Regions from separate parts of the Bacillus sp. LLTC93 genome, predicted to be linked through region 2. Evidence: riboswitches for the same ligand, from Rfam matches in the RefSeq annotation. Region 2 holds a riboswitch; the other holds the start of a gene.
The links. Region 2 has a riboswitch for lysine ahead of C6W18_RS06840 (amino acid permease). Riboswitches for the same ligand answer to the same signal wherever they lie in the genome.

Region 1 (5,305 bases), on a different contig from region 2:
GCTTCCCGTCTTTATATGTCCAAACACGTCCGCCTTCACCACGAGCCGATTCACTCATGAGACGAAGCTTGTCATCTCCTGGGATCGCTGTTGGGTGAATTTGAATGAATTCTCCATTTGCATAATGAGCACCTTGCTGATAAACGATTGATGCAGCTGATCCAGTATTGATCATGGAGTTCGTTGATTTACCGAACACGATTCCAGGACCGCCTGTTGCCATGATAACTGCATCTGAACGGAAGGATTCAATTTCCATTGTCGTCAAGTTCTGCGCCACAATGCCTCGGCATACTTCCTCGTCATCTAAAACAGCGCCAAGGAATTCCCAGCCTTCATATTTCGTGACAAGCCCTGCTACTTCATAGCGGCGAACCTGCTCATCCAGTGCGTATAATAGCTGCTGACCCGTTGTGGCACCAGCAAATGCTGTACGGTGGTGCTGTGTTCCCCCGAAGCGGCGGAAGTCCAGTAATCCCTCTGGTGTTCTGTTAAACATAACACCCATACGATCAAGTAAGTGGATAATGGACGGCGCTGCTTCACACATTGCCTTTACTGGCGGCTGGTTGGCTAAGAAATCTCCGCCATATACCGTGTCATCAAAATGCTCATAAGGTGAATCCCCTTCACCTTTTGTATTCACCGCTCCGTTGATTCCGCCCTGTGCACATACTGAATGCGAACGTTTTACAGGTACGATTGAAAATAGTTTAACAGCTGTTCCCGCTTCTGCTGCTTTTATAGTTGCCATGAGACCAGCTAAGCCGCCTCCGACAACGATGATGCTAGAATTACTCATTGTAGCCCCTCTCCCTCTTCTACTAATCTATTTCCTCTTAAACAAAAGCGAAAATTGCTCTTAGCCCTACATATGAAAGCGCTATAAATATACCTAATGTCACATATGTGGAGATTCTTTGTGAGCGTGGTGAAACGGTAATTCCCCAGCTGACAGCAAATGACCACAAGCCATTAGCAAAGTGGAAAATAGTAGATAAAACGCCGACAATATAGAAACCTAGCATAAATGGAGAGCTTAAAATATTCGCCATCATGTCATAGTTTACTTCCGCTCCAAGCTGCGCTTGAATTCGTGTTTCCCATACGTGCCAAGTGATAAAAATCAATGTGATGATACCAGTAACCCTTTGCAGTCTGAACAACCAGTTTCTTAAGTAACTGAAGCGAGACGTGTTGTTTTGTGCCGTAAAGGCTATGTACACCCCATAAACAGCATGATAGATCAGTGGTAAGAAAATCACGAACAGCTCAAGTGCATACCTGAATGGAAGCTGTTCCATAAAGTGTGCAGCTTTGTTAAACGCCTCTGGTCCATTCGTCGCAAAGTGGTTAATCACTAAGTGCTGTACTAAAAATAGACCGACCGGAATGACGCCAAGCAAAGAATGCAATCTCCGATAAAAAAATTCTTTGTTCCCCGACATTACTTTACCCCCTAGTAAAAAAAGTGCAATTGCTTGAAATTTGTCTTACCCCCGCTTCTTTCAAATGTAAGCACTTTATTCAAATTTATTGACAATTTCATTTTACTCCTATGTCAAATAAGCGTCAAGAAACCGCGTACATAAATTAAAATTTTCCGAAATTTAAAAGTTTTAAATCAAAATTCGTTTTATTACAATAAGAATTTCTTAGACTTCAGGGAAAACTCTGTCATCATATGCCCACATAAGCTATAATAAATTGTTGAAAGAGGGGAGCCGTACAATGAATAAATTTGAATCTAACTTAGAACAGCTAAAAGAAATTGAAGTCAATGGATTTGCCTACGAGCTGATACGCGAAGTTCTGCTGCCTGACATTCTTGGTCAGGATCATTCATCTATGATGTATTTTGCGGGTAAGCTACTTGCTCGTAAATTCCCTCAAGAGTCATGGGAGAAAATCCCCGAATTTTTCCATGATGCCGGATGGGGGACTCTTACGATGGTCCATTCTAAAAAACAGGAAATTGAGTTTGAGCTCGAAGGTCCACTTGTATCGAATCGACTCACCTATCAAAAAGAGCCATGCTTTCAAATGGAGGCAGGTTTTATTGCTGAACAGATTCAGCTTCTCAATGAGCATGTTGCTGAATCCTATGAGCAAGTGAAAAAGCGTGCTGATAAAGTCATTTTAACCGTTAAATGGGATTTAAGAGACCCTAGCTAACACTTCTTCTGAAAGGCGAGGACTACCGGTCACGCCTTTTTTTATATGTCTCCTTCTATCATAGCATACTTAGTGAATAGGTTTATGCACATGTTCCATTCTTGATATGCACCCGGTACAAATATAAAAAAGAGATGCACTCTTTCATGGAGATACACCTCTTTTTATTTTTTAAGAATGAGCAGCTGCGCTCACTTTCGATAAATCAAATGCATCATGCAGGGCTTCCACCGCTTTGACCATATCATCACGGCTAACCACTGTTGAGACTTTGATCTCAGACGTACTAACCATTTTTACTTGAATGTCTTTTTGAGCTAAAACGGCGAACATTTCAGCAGCGACGCCTGGGTTTGAAACCATACCAGAGCCAACGATGGATACTTTGGCTAATTTGCTTTCTGTCTCAATCTGCTCATAGCCGAGCGCCCCTTTATATTCTTCTAGCACTTCAACTGTTTTGGACAAATCATCCGTTTTCACAGAGAAAGAGATGGAAGTCTGATTTGTGCTTGAGACGGACTGAATGATGATATCAACATTGATATTTTGCTTAGCAAGCGTCGTAAAAATGGTCGACAATGTTGTTAAACCGCTTGAAAGGCCGCACACCGTCACGCGTGTCATCTGATCTTCAAATGCAATTCCTCTTACGACTAAATTTTGTTCCATGGATGATTCCTCCTCAATTAACGTACCCGATTCATTTACAATACTAGAACGGACTTCTAGTGGGACTTGATAATTTTTCGCAAACTCGACGGCTCTCGGATGCAAAACGCCTGCCCCTAAATTGGCCAGCTCGAGCATCTCATCGTATGAAATTCCTGCAAGTTTTCGCGCGGACGGTACATAACGTGGATCTGTCGTAAACACACCTGGTACATCTGTGTATATATCACATTTGTCGGCTTTTAATGCAGCAGCAAGTGCTACAGCCGTCGTATCTGATCCACCGCGTCCAAGTGTTGTGATATGTAGGTCATCTGCAATTCCTTGGAAGCCTGCTACCACAACGACTTTCCCCGCACTTAGTTCCTCTTTGATTCTTGATTCATCGATGTCCACGATTCTTGCATTTCCGTGCACCTGCTCTGTTTTCATACCAGCCTGCCAGCCTGTAAAGGAAATGGCATCATAGCCTTTTGCTTGCAGCGCCATCGCTAATAATGAAATGGTCACTTGCTCCCCAGTTGTTAGCAGCATATCCATTTCTCTATTGCTTGGATCATCTGTGAGTTCTTTGGCAAGGTCTACTAGAACATCAGTTGATTTGCCCATCGCCGACACAACCACGACCACATCATGACCTGCCTTACGTTCATTGATGACTCTCTCTGCGGCTTTGCGAATTTTTTCTGTCGATCCAACGGATGTTCCGCCAAATTTTTGTACGATTAGTCCCATGTCTACCACCCTTTTTCAAAAGATCACGTGTGAGAGAAGAGCAAGAAGCGGCTTTGGAGACTGCCCACTCACTGCAAATAAAAAAAGCAATGAGAGAACAAATCTCCCATTGCTTTGAAATCATCAAAAGATGCAAACAATGAGATAGCCCTCCAAGAAATAAATTCTTGACAGCCCTACATTTCTTCAATGTACAGCCAGCGAATAAAATGAGTGGATTTTATTCACTTCGGCGACGCTCCCCTTTCAGCCCTCTTCCTAGATCCCATCGATCTCTGAAGGCCTACTCTTGAAGTTCGCACCTCTATCTTCAACAAACAACACGTTCATTTATTAAATTAGTCACATCTTAACAGACTTTTGGAAAAAGTACAATCTATTTTTTTAATGCCTCCATTAAAAGTTCGGCCGTTTGTTTCGGAATGCCAGCCTCCTGAAAATCTTGGACAGAGGCTTCTTTCATCTTTTTCACAGAGCCAAAATGTTTGAGGAGCTGTTTTTTACGCTTTTCTCCAATGCCTGGTACATCATCTAAAATAGACTGGAATGCATTTTTTCCGCGTAGCTGCCGGTGAAAGCTAATGGCAAACCGGTGCACTTCATCTTGAATACGCTGCAATAAATAAAAGGCTTGACTGTTACGCTCCAGCGCAACAATTTCAAGTGTATCACCCATCATGAGATTCGATGTCCGATGTTTTTCATCTTTCACAAGACCTGCCACTGGAACAGACAGATTCAATTCATTTTCAAGCACGTCTATGGCTGCGTTGATTTGGCCTTTTCCTCCGTCAATTAAAATTAAATCTGGCAGCGGCAGCTCATCCTTTAACACACGTGTATATCGTCTTCTGATGACTTCGCGCATGGATGCATAATCATCTGGCCCTGCGACAGTTTTGATTTTGTATTTCCGGTATTCCTTTTTATATGGCTTCCCGTCCTGAAAGACAACCATGGCGGAAACAGGGTCCGCTCCTTGAATATTTGAGTTATCAAATGCCTCGATCCGGTATGGCATATAAATATTAAGTGCATCCCCGAGCTGCTTCACCGCTCCAATCGTCCTTTCTTCATCGCGCTCAATGAGCGAGAATTTTTCTTTCAGGGCGATTTTGGCGTTTTGGTGTGCAAGTAAAAGCAAATCCTTTTTCTTTCCTTTTTTCGGCTGGTGAACGTTCGTCTCAAGCAATTGCTCGATCATCTCTTGATCTACGCTGTCTGGCACTAAAATTTCCTTCGGCAGGAAGTGGTTGTTCTTTTCATAAAATTGCCCCAAAAACGTGAGGAATTCTTCCTCAGGGTCTTGATACATAGGGAACAGGCTGACATCACGTTCAATCAATTTCCCCTGTCTGATGAAAAAGACTTGGACACACATCCAGCCCTTATCATAGGCATACGCAAATACATCTCGATCTGATAAATCACTCATTGTCATTTTCTGCTTTTCCATCGTTGAGTCGATGTAAGCGATTTGATCTCTCAGTTCTTTTGCCCGCTCAAACTCTAATTGTTCGGCCGCTTCCTGCATCTTTTCGGTTAGTTCTTTTTTGATTTGCTGGTGCCCTCCATTTAGAAACCTGGTGATTTCATCCACGAGCTGTTTATTCGTTTCTTCAGAAATGTCATACACACATGGCGCGAGACATTGACCAAGATGATAATAAAGACAGACACGATCAGGGAGTGTCGCACATTTTCTTAGTGGATATAAGCGGTC
Region 2 (5,305 bases):
TCGAATAATACAAGCTCATCCATTTCACTTCCGAATCCAAAAAATGTTTTCAATGTATCCATCGGAGAAATGCGAATTTCTCCGGTATTTAAACTAATAAGGAACACAGCCACGATCGCCAAAAAGATCATGAGCATCGTTCGTTTGTATTTCTTTTTCTTTGCCTGCTGCACCATTTCCATCTAAATCCCGCTCCTTTCACGTCTAGCTAAATATAAGAAGAAAGGAACGCCTATAATTGCAGTAATGGCACCGACTGGCGTTTCAAATGGGGCATTGACCAGCCTTGCAGCAATGTCTGCATAAATTAACAGAACCGCCCCTAAAATAGCTGAGCATGGGATAATCCATCGATAGTCAACTCCGACCAAGAAACGAGTGACATGAGGAATCACAAGCCCGATAAAACCAATAGAACCGGCCACTGACACGGCAGCACCTGTTAGTAGAATGACGACCAATATTCCAAGTACCTTGACAGTTTTCGTGTACTGTCCAAGTCCTTTTGCCAATTCATCCCCTAAGCTGAGAACAGTGATTGAGCGGGCAAGAATCATTGCGATGATCAGTCCTGCAATCGCAACCGGAATAATGATGTGAATATTGCTCCAATTCACACCTGCCACACCGCCAGCATACCAAAAGCTCATATCTTGAGCGACGTCAAACCGGATGGCAATTGCTGAGGAGATGGAGCTTAAAAGTGCCCCAACAGCCGTACCAGCTAGTGCGAGCTTCACTGGGGTCAATCCACCCTTTGAAAGAGTACCGACACCAAACACAATAGAGGCAGCGAGTGCTGCACCAACAAATGACCAAAGAATTAATGTAAAAGAAGATTGTCCTGGGAAAAAAGCAAACGCAATGGCAATCGCAAATGCAGAGCCATTTGTCACACCCATAATTTCAGGAGACGCAAGCGCATTTCTTGTCATGCCTTGCATAATAGCCCCCGATACGGCTAAAAAGGCACCGACGAGTGCTGCTCCAATTGTACGAGGCAACCTTAATTCCCGGATGATTTGATGTGAAGTTTGTTGTGGATCAAAATGAAAGACGGCATCCCACACAGTGTGCAAATGAATGTTCGCCGCTCCTAATGATACCGATAAAAAAACACCAAATGCTAAAGCGATGATTCCTATGATGACAACAACTGCTGTTCCAAAGGGCTTCGTGACAATTTCGATCACATCGTCTTTGGCTGGCAGCTGTTTATTCGATTGTGAGCCCAAAACCAGTCTCTTCCTTTCCGTTCATATCTATTCCTTATCAGTGATAATGATTATCAATCTCGAAGTCTAGTATATCACTTTCTTTTCTTTTTGAAATCATTGTTCTGATAATTTTCTTTATTTTCATTGAAAAAATAGGAGAATTTCTTCATTTTGATATAGGTACTAAATAGCCGATGTATTTTTGCTTCCATCGTGTTACGATATAATTGAAATTGAGAATCATTATCAAAAATGATTGAATAGGAGAGATCTTTTGTGAAAAAACGAACTGGATTTCTTTTGATTTCCTTAACCATCCTCATGCTTTTTACAGCTGCTTGCGGCAGCACTTCAAATAAAAAATCTACAGCCAAAAAAAATGACACGATTACTTATCAGGATGCAAAGGGCGAGGTCAAACTCCCTCAAGATCCGAAACGAATTGTGCTACTTGCAGATAGCTACTATGGGGACCTTATCACACTTGGTAAGACGCCAATTGCTGCAACTGCGTCCATCTTTAAAAATCCTTTCTATCAAGGAAAAACAGATGGGGTCAAAAATCTTGGAAAGACTCCCTCTGTTGAAAAAGTAGCAGCTTTGAAGCCAGATCTGATTATTGCTTGGGGAGAAGATGAAAAATTTGATCAATATCAAAAAATTGCCTCAACAGTTGCGATTAAATACAATCAATATTCTTTTAAAGATCAACTAAAAGAATTCGGAAAAATGACAGGCACACCGAAAAAAGCAGCAGATTGGATCACAAAATGGAATGCCAAAATTGCTGAAGTGAAACCAAAAGTAACAAAAGCTGTAGGAAACAAAACCGTTTCGATCGTATCACCATTCGATAAAGGCATTTATATTTTCGGTAACACCTTTGCACGCGGCGGTGAAATTATTTATGACGAGCTGAAATTAAAAGCACCGAAAGCCGTCCAAAAAGAAGCCATCGACAGTGGTGTCGGCTATGCAAATATTTCTCTTGAGAAGCTGCCAGAGTTTGCAGGCGATTATATTTTCACCAGCCCATGGAGCGGCTCAAAAAGTAATGGTGACCATGTGTATAAAAGCAGCATTTGGACTTCACTTCCTGCTGTTCAAAATAAACATGTATTTGAAATAGACCCGGTCGGTTACTTCTTTAATGACCCAGTATCACTAGAAGGACAGCTAGAGTTTATTGTGGACCGATTAACATCCACATCATAAAAAAACGTTTCTCCATTTTTGGAGAAACGTCTTCCTTATTCTGTTCCTTTGGCAAATCCTTTTGACATGAATGGATAAAGCAGAATACCAACTAAGAACAGGCCTATTCCGAGACCAAATGTTTTCAAATCAGCTGTTCCTGAAATAATGACCCAAGCAGAATACCCCATAGCAACAAGCGCGATGATCCCGTCTCTTGTTCGATTACCTTTTTGAAGCTCATACGTGTCACCTTGCATGATGACCTTAAAGCTGTAGATCGAAGACACGATATACGGAATGAGATACGCAAGTGTCGCTGATGTTGTTAAAAAGGTAAAGGCTTCATTAATCGTGCGTGACATGACTGAGAAAATAAACAGCTGTGACATGATATTTGTGACAGTCAAAGCGAAGACAGGACTGCCTTTTTTGTTTGTTTTTGCAAACACTGCTGGGAAGTCGCCAGCCTTTGCTGCTTGATAAGGTACCTCTGAACCGAGTAAGATCCAGCCAAGCATTGAACCAAATAAACAAATGATCGCAAGCAGTGCCATGACAATCCCGCCAGCCGGCCCAATAATAAGCTGAAGCACGTCCACGAATGGTTTGTCTGAGCCTTGCAATTGATCGTGCGGCAGAACGCCCATTGTAATCAGGGTAATAATCATGTAGATCGAAAGTGCGATTAAAAGACCCGTAATCGTTGCACGTTTCACATCACGCTGTGAAGACGCTCTCCCTGATAAAATAACCGCAGATTCGATTCCGATAAATGCCCATAGGGTGGAAATGGCCGCATGATGAATTTGGCCTCCAAGTCCGAGCACTCCTTCGCCCCCTGATGCAACCGGGAAGTAATAATGCTCAAATAATGCCGTTTGGAATGCAAATAAGCCCGCTACAATAAAAAGGACGAATCCGAGCACCTTTGAAAAGGTCGTAATAAAGTTTAATTTACTTGCAGCACTTAAGCTTGTGATTAAAATGGTATGTGTTCCCCATAGAAGGATGGTACATACGATAAAGGTCATGAGCTGACCAAGTGTGATCGCTTCTTTCCCAAAGGTAAAGATCACGGTCTTGACGGTTAAAATCGGGAAAAAGGTTGTTAAATAGCCGGCAAGGCTCGTAATAATCGCGACGTTACTAATCCAGCTTGCCACCCAATATCCCCATACCATTGTAAAACCGGCTGCTTTTCCTTTTTTCGGATCTTTAAAAAGCGCCCTTGCATAGCTTTGTGGTCCAGCCGTCAGCTGCGGCTTATGAATAGACAAATGCCCAAATACAAGTGCAATCATCAACACACCGCCACCTGTGACAAGCCATGCCATCGTCACACCTAAAGGACTTGCGTGCTGGGCAAGCGTACTTGGCAGCATAAAGATGCCTGAACCTACCATATTTCCGACGACAAATGCCGTCAATAACCAAAAACCCCATTTTTTTGTCTGTTCCATTTCCGTACCTCCGTTTTATTCACTTTGGACCAGACCCGGTAGTATCTTCATTGATATATTTGTGAAGCAATGACTTGCATTCTTTATGTTCATTATGGGTCACTTTCTTAACAGCATACCCTTATCTTTATCACTCAGAACATAAAAAAAAGCCTGAACAAAAGTCCATGCTTTTCAAAACATACACCTTGATCTCCGGATAGCCCTCCACGCTTTTTAGACGTGGCAGTCCTGCATTTATTCAATGCAGACCCAGCATAAAGAAAGTTGGAGCTCTCTCTACACTTCGGCGCTGATGCCTTTTTTCTCATGATCAACGATTCCATCTCTCCCATGAGTGACTCATCATCCGCGCAACCTCTACCTCACTGAGACATAGCGTGAGGATTTCTATTCATTTTTACTACACGAAGGTTATCAAACATTCTCACATCTGTCAAAGGGAAAAACATAGAAAAAAGACAGAGGAGTGATTCTCTGCCTTTTACCTGCTTATTGATGATTGTTTTTCTTCTTCTGTACAGCTTCCTGAAGCGGATCGCCTGCTAGTTCTTTACTTGCTTCTTCTAACAGCTGATCTACCTGCTGATGGTCTTTTTCACTTTTTGCCTTTTTATCCTTTTGGAAAAATGACATCGCTGCTTCCCCCCTTTTCATAAAATGCGTTTGCCTGTTTAATTTGTGCTACAGCGCTCAGCATTATACAAGGAGAAGTGGCTCATTCATCATGAAAGGTCTGTCTCATTTTTTGCAAATAAGTCAAAAAGGTCTGCAAGTCTTCCTTTGTGAAGTCTGACATCATATGCTGAATCACCTTTCCAAAAAGGCGTGTATGCTTTTCGTAAATAGCCAGCCCTTTTTCCGTGGCTTCTAACCGGACAAGTGAATGATCTTCCTTGTCCCGTTCTCTCTGAATATAGCCCTGCTCACATAATTTATTGAGTGAAATCGAGGCGGCACCTGGGTTTAAAGAAAGTCTTTGCTTTAGCTCTTCGGCATGTGACACTTTGCCTTGTATCAAAATAGAAAGAGCATATATCTGCGGAGGCGTGATGTCTTTTTCTAACTCAAGTAACTTGCGGTTTAATTTACGGCTAACTTCATAATGTACAAGAACAATTTCTTTTAAAATGTCTGCATTACTCATCCGAATCGCATCCTTATCGTTAGTATCAACATGACTTCCCTCTTATTATAGAATGTTTTTCCAATCAGCCAACCATTTTGTCCTTTTTTCTTTAAAAATAAGCCTTGATGAATGAATTCACCCTTGATATAGTGAGTACTTGAACTAAAGATAGAACAGGAGTACGCATCATGACAGGAAAAACACATATCATGGGCGGAATTGCCGCCTCCACAGCCGTCGCCTACTACTACGGACTCGACCCAGTCATTATGGCTGCTGCTGGATCTGTAGGTGCCCTTATC

Region 1: linked by a shared signal. The riboswitch ahead of C6W18_RS04555 (aspartate kinase) and the one ahead of C6W18_RS06840 (amino acid permease) in region 2 are both predicted to bind lysine.

The regions. Positions count from the first base shown of each region.
Region 1 covers NZ_PVME01000001.1:838,534-843,838, forward strand. The annotation lists gene sdhA (succinate dehydrogenase flavoprotein subunit) at 1-802, opposite strand, end outside; gene C6W18_RS04545 (succinate dehydrogenase cytochrome b558 subunit) at 840-1,448, opposite strand; gene C6W18_RS04550 (YslB family protein) at 1,732-2,175, shown strand; gene C6W18_RS04555 (aspartate kinase) at 2,347-3,582, opposite strand; lysine riboswitch at 3,720-3,897, opposite strand; gene uvrC (excinuclease ABC subunit UvrC) at 3,959-5,305, opposite strand, start outside.
Region 2 covers NZ_PVME01000002.1:306,418-311,722, forward strand. The annotation lists gene C6W18_RS06820 (FecCD family ABC transporter permease) at 1-182, opposite strand, end outside; gene C6W18_RS06825 (FecCD family ABC transporter permease) at 183-1,235, opposite strand; gene C6W18_RS06835 (iron-hydroxamate ABC transporter substrate-binding protein) at 1,494-2,432, shown strand; gene C6W18_RS06840 (amino acid permease) at 2,468-3,874, opposite strand; lysine riboswitch at 4,067-4,245, opposite strand; gene sspJ (small acid-soluble spore protein SspJ) at 4,367-4,510, opposite strand; gene C6W18_RS06855 (MarR family winged helix-turn-helix transcriptional regulator) at 4,593-5,021, opposite strand; gene C6W18_RS06860 (metal-dependent hydrolase) at 5,192-5,305, shown strand, end outside.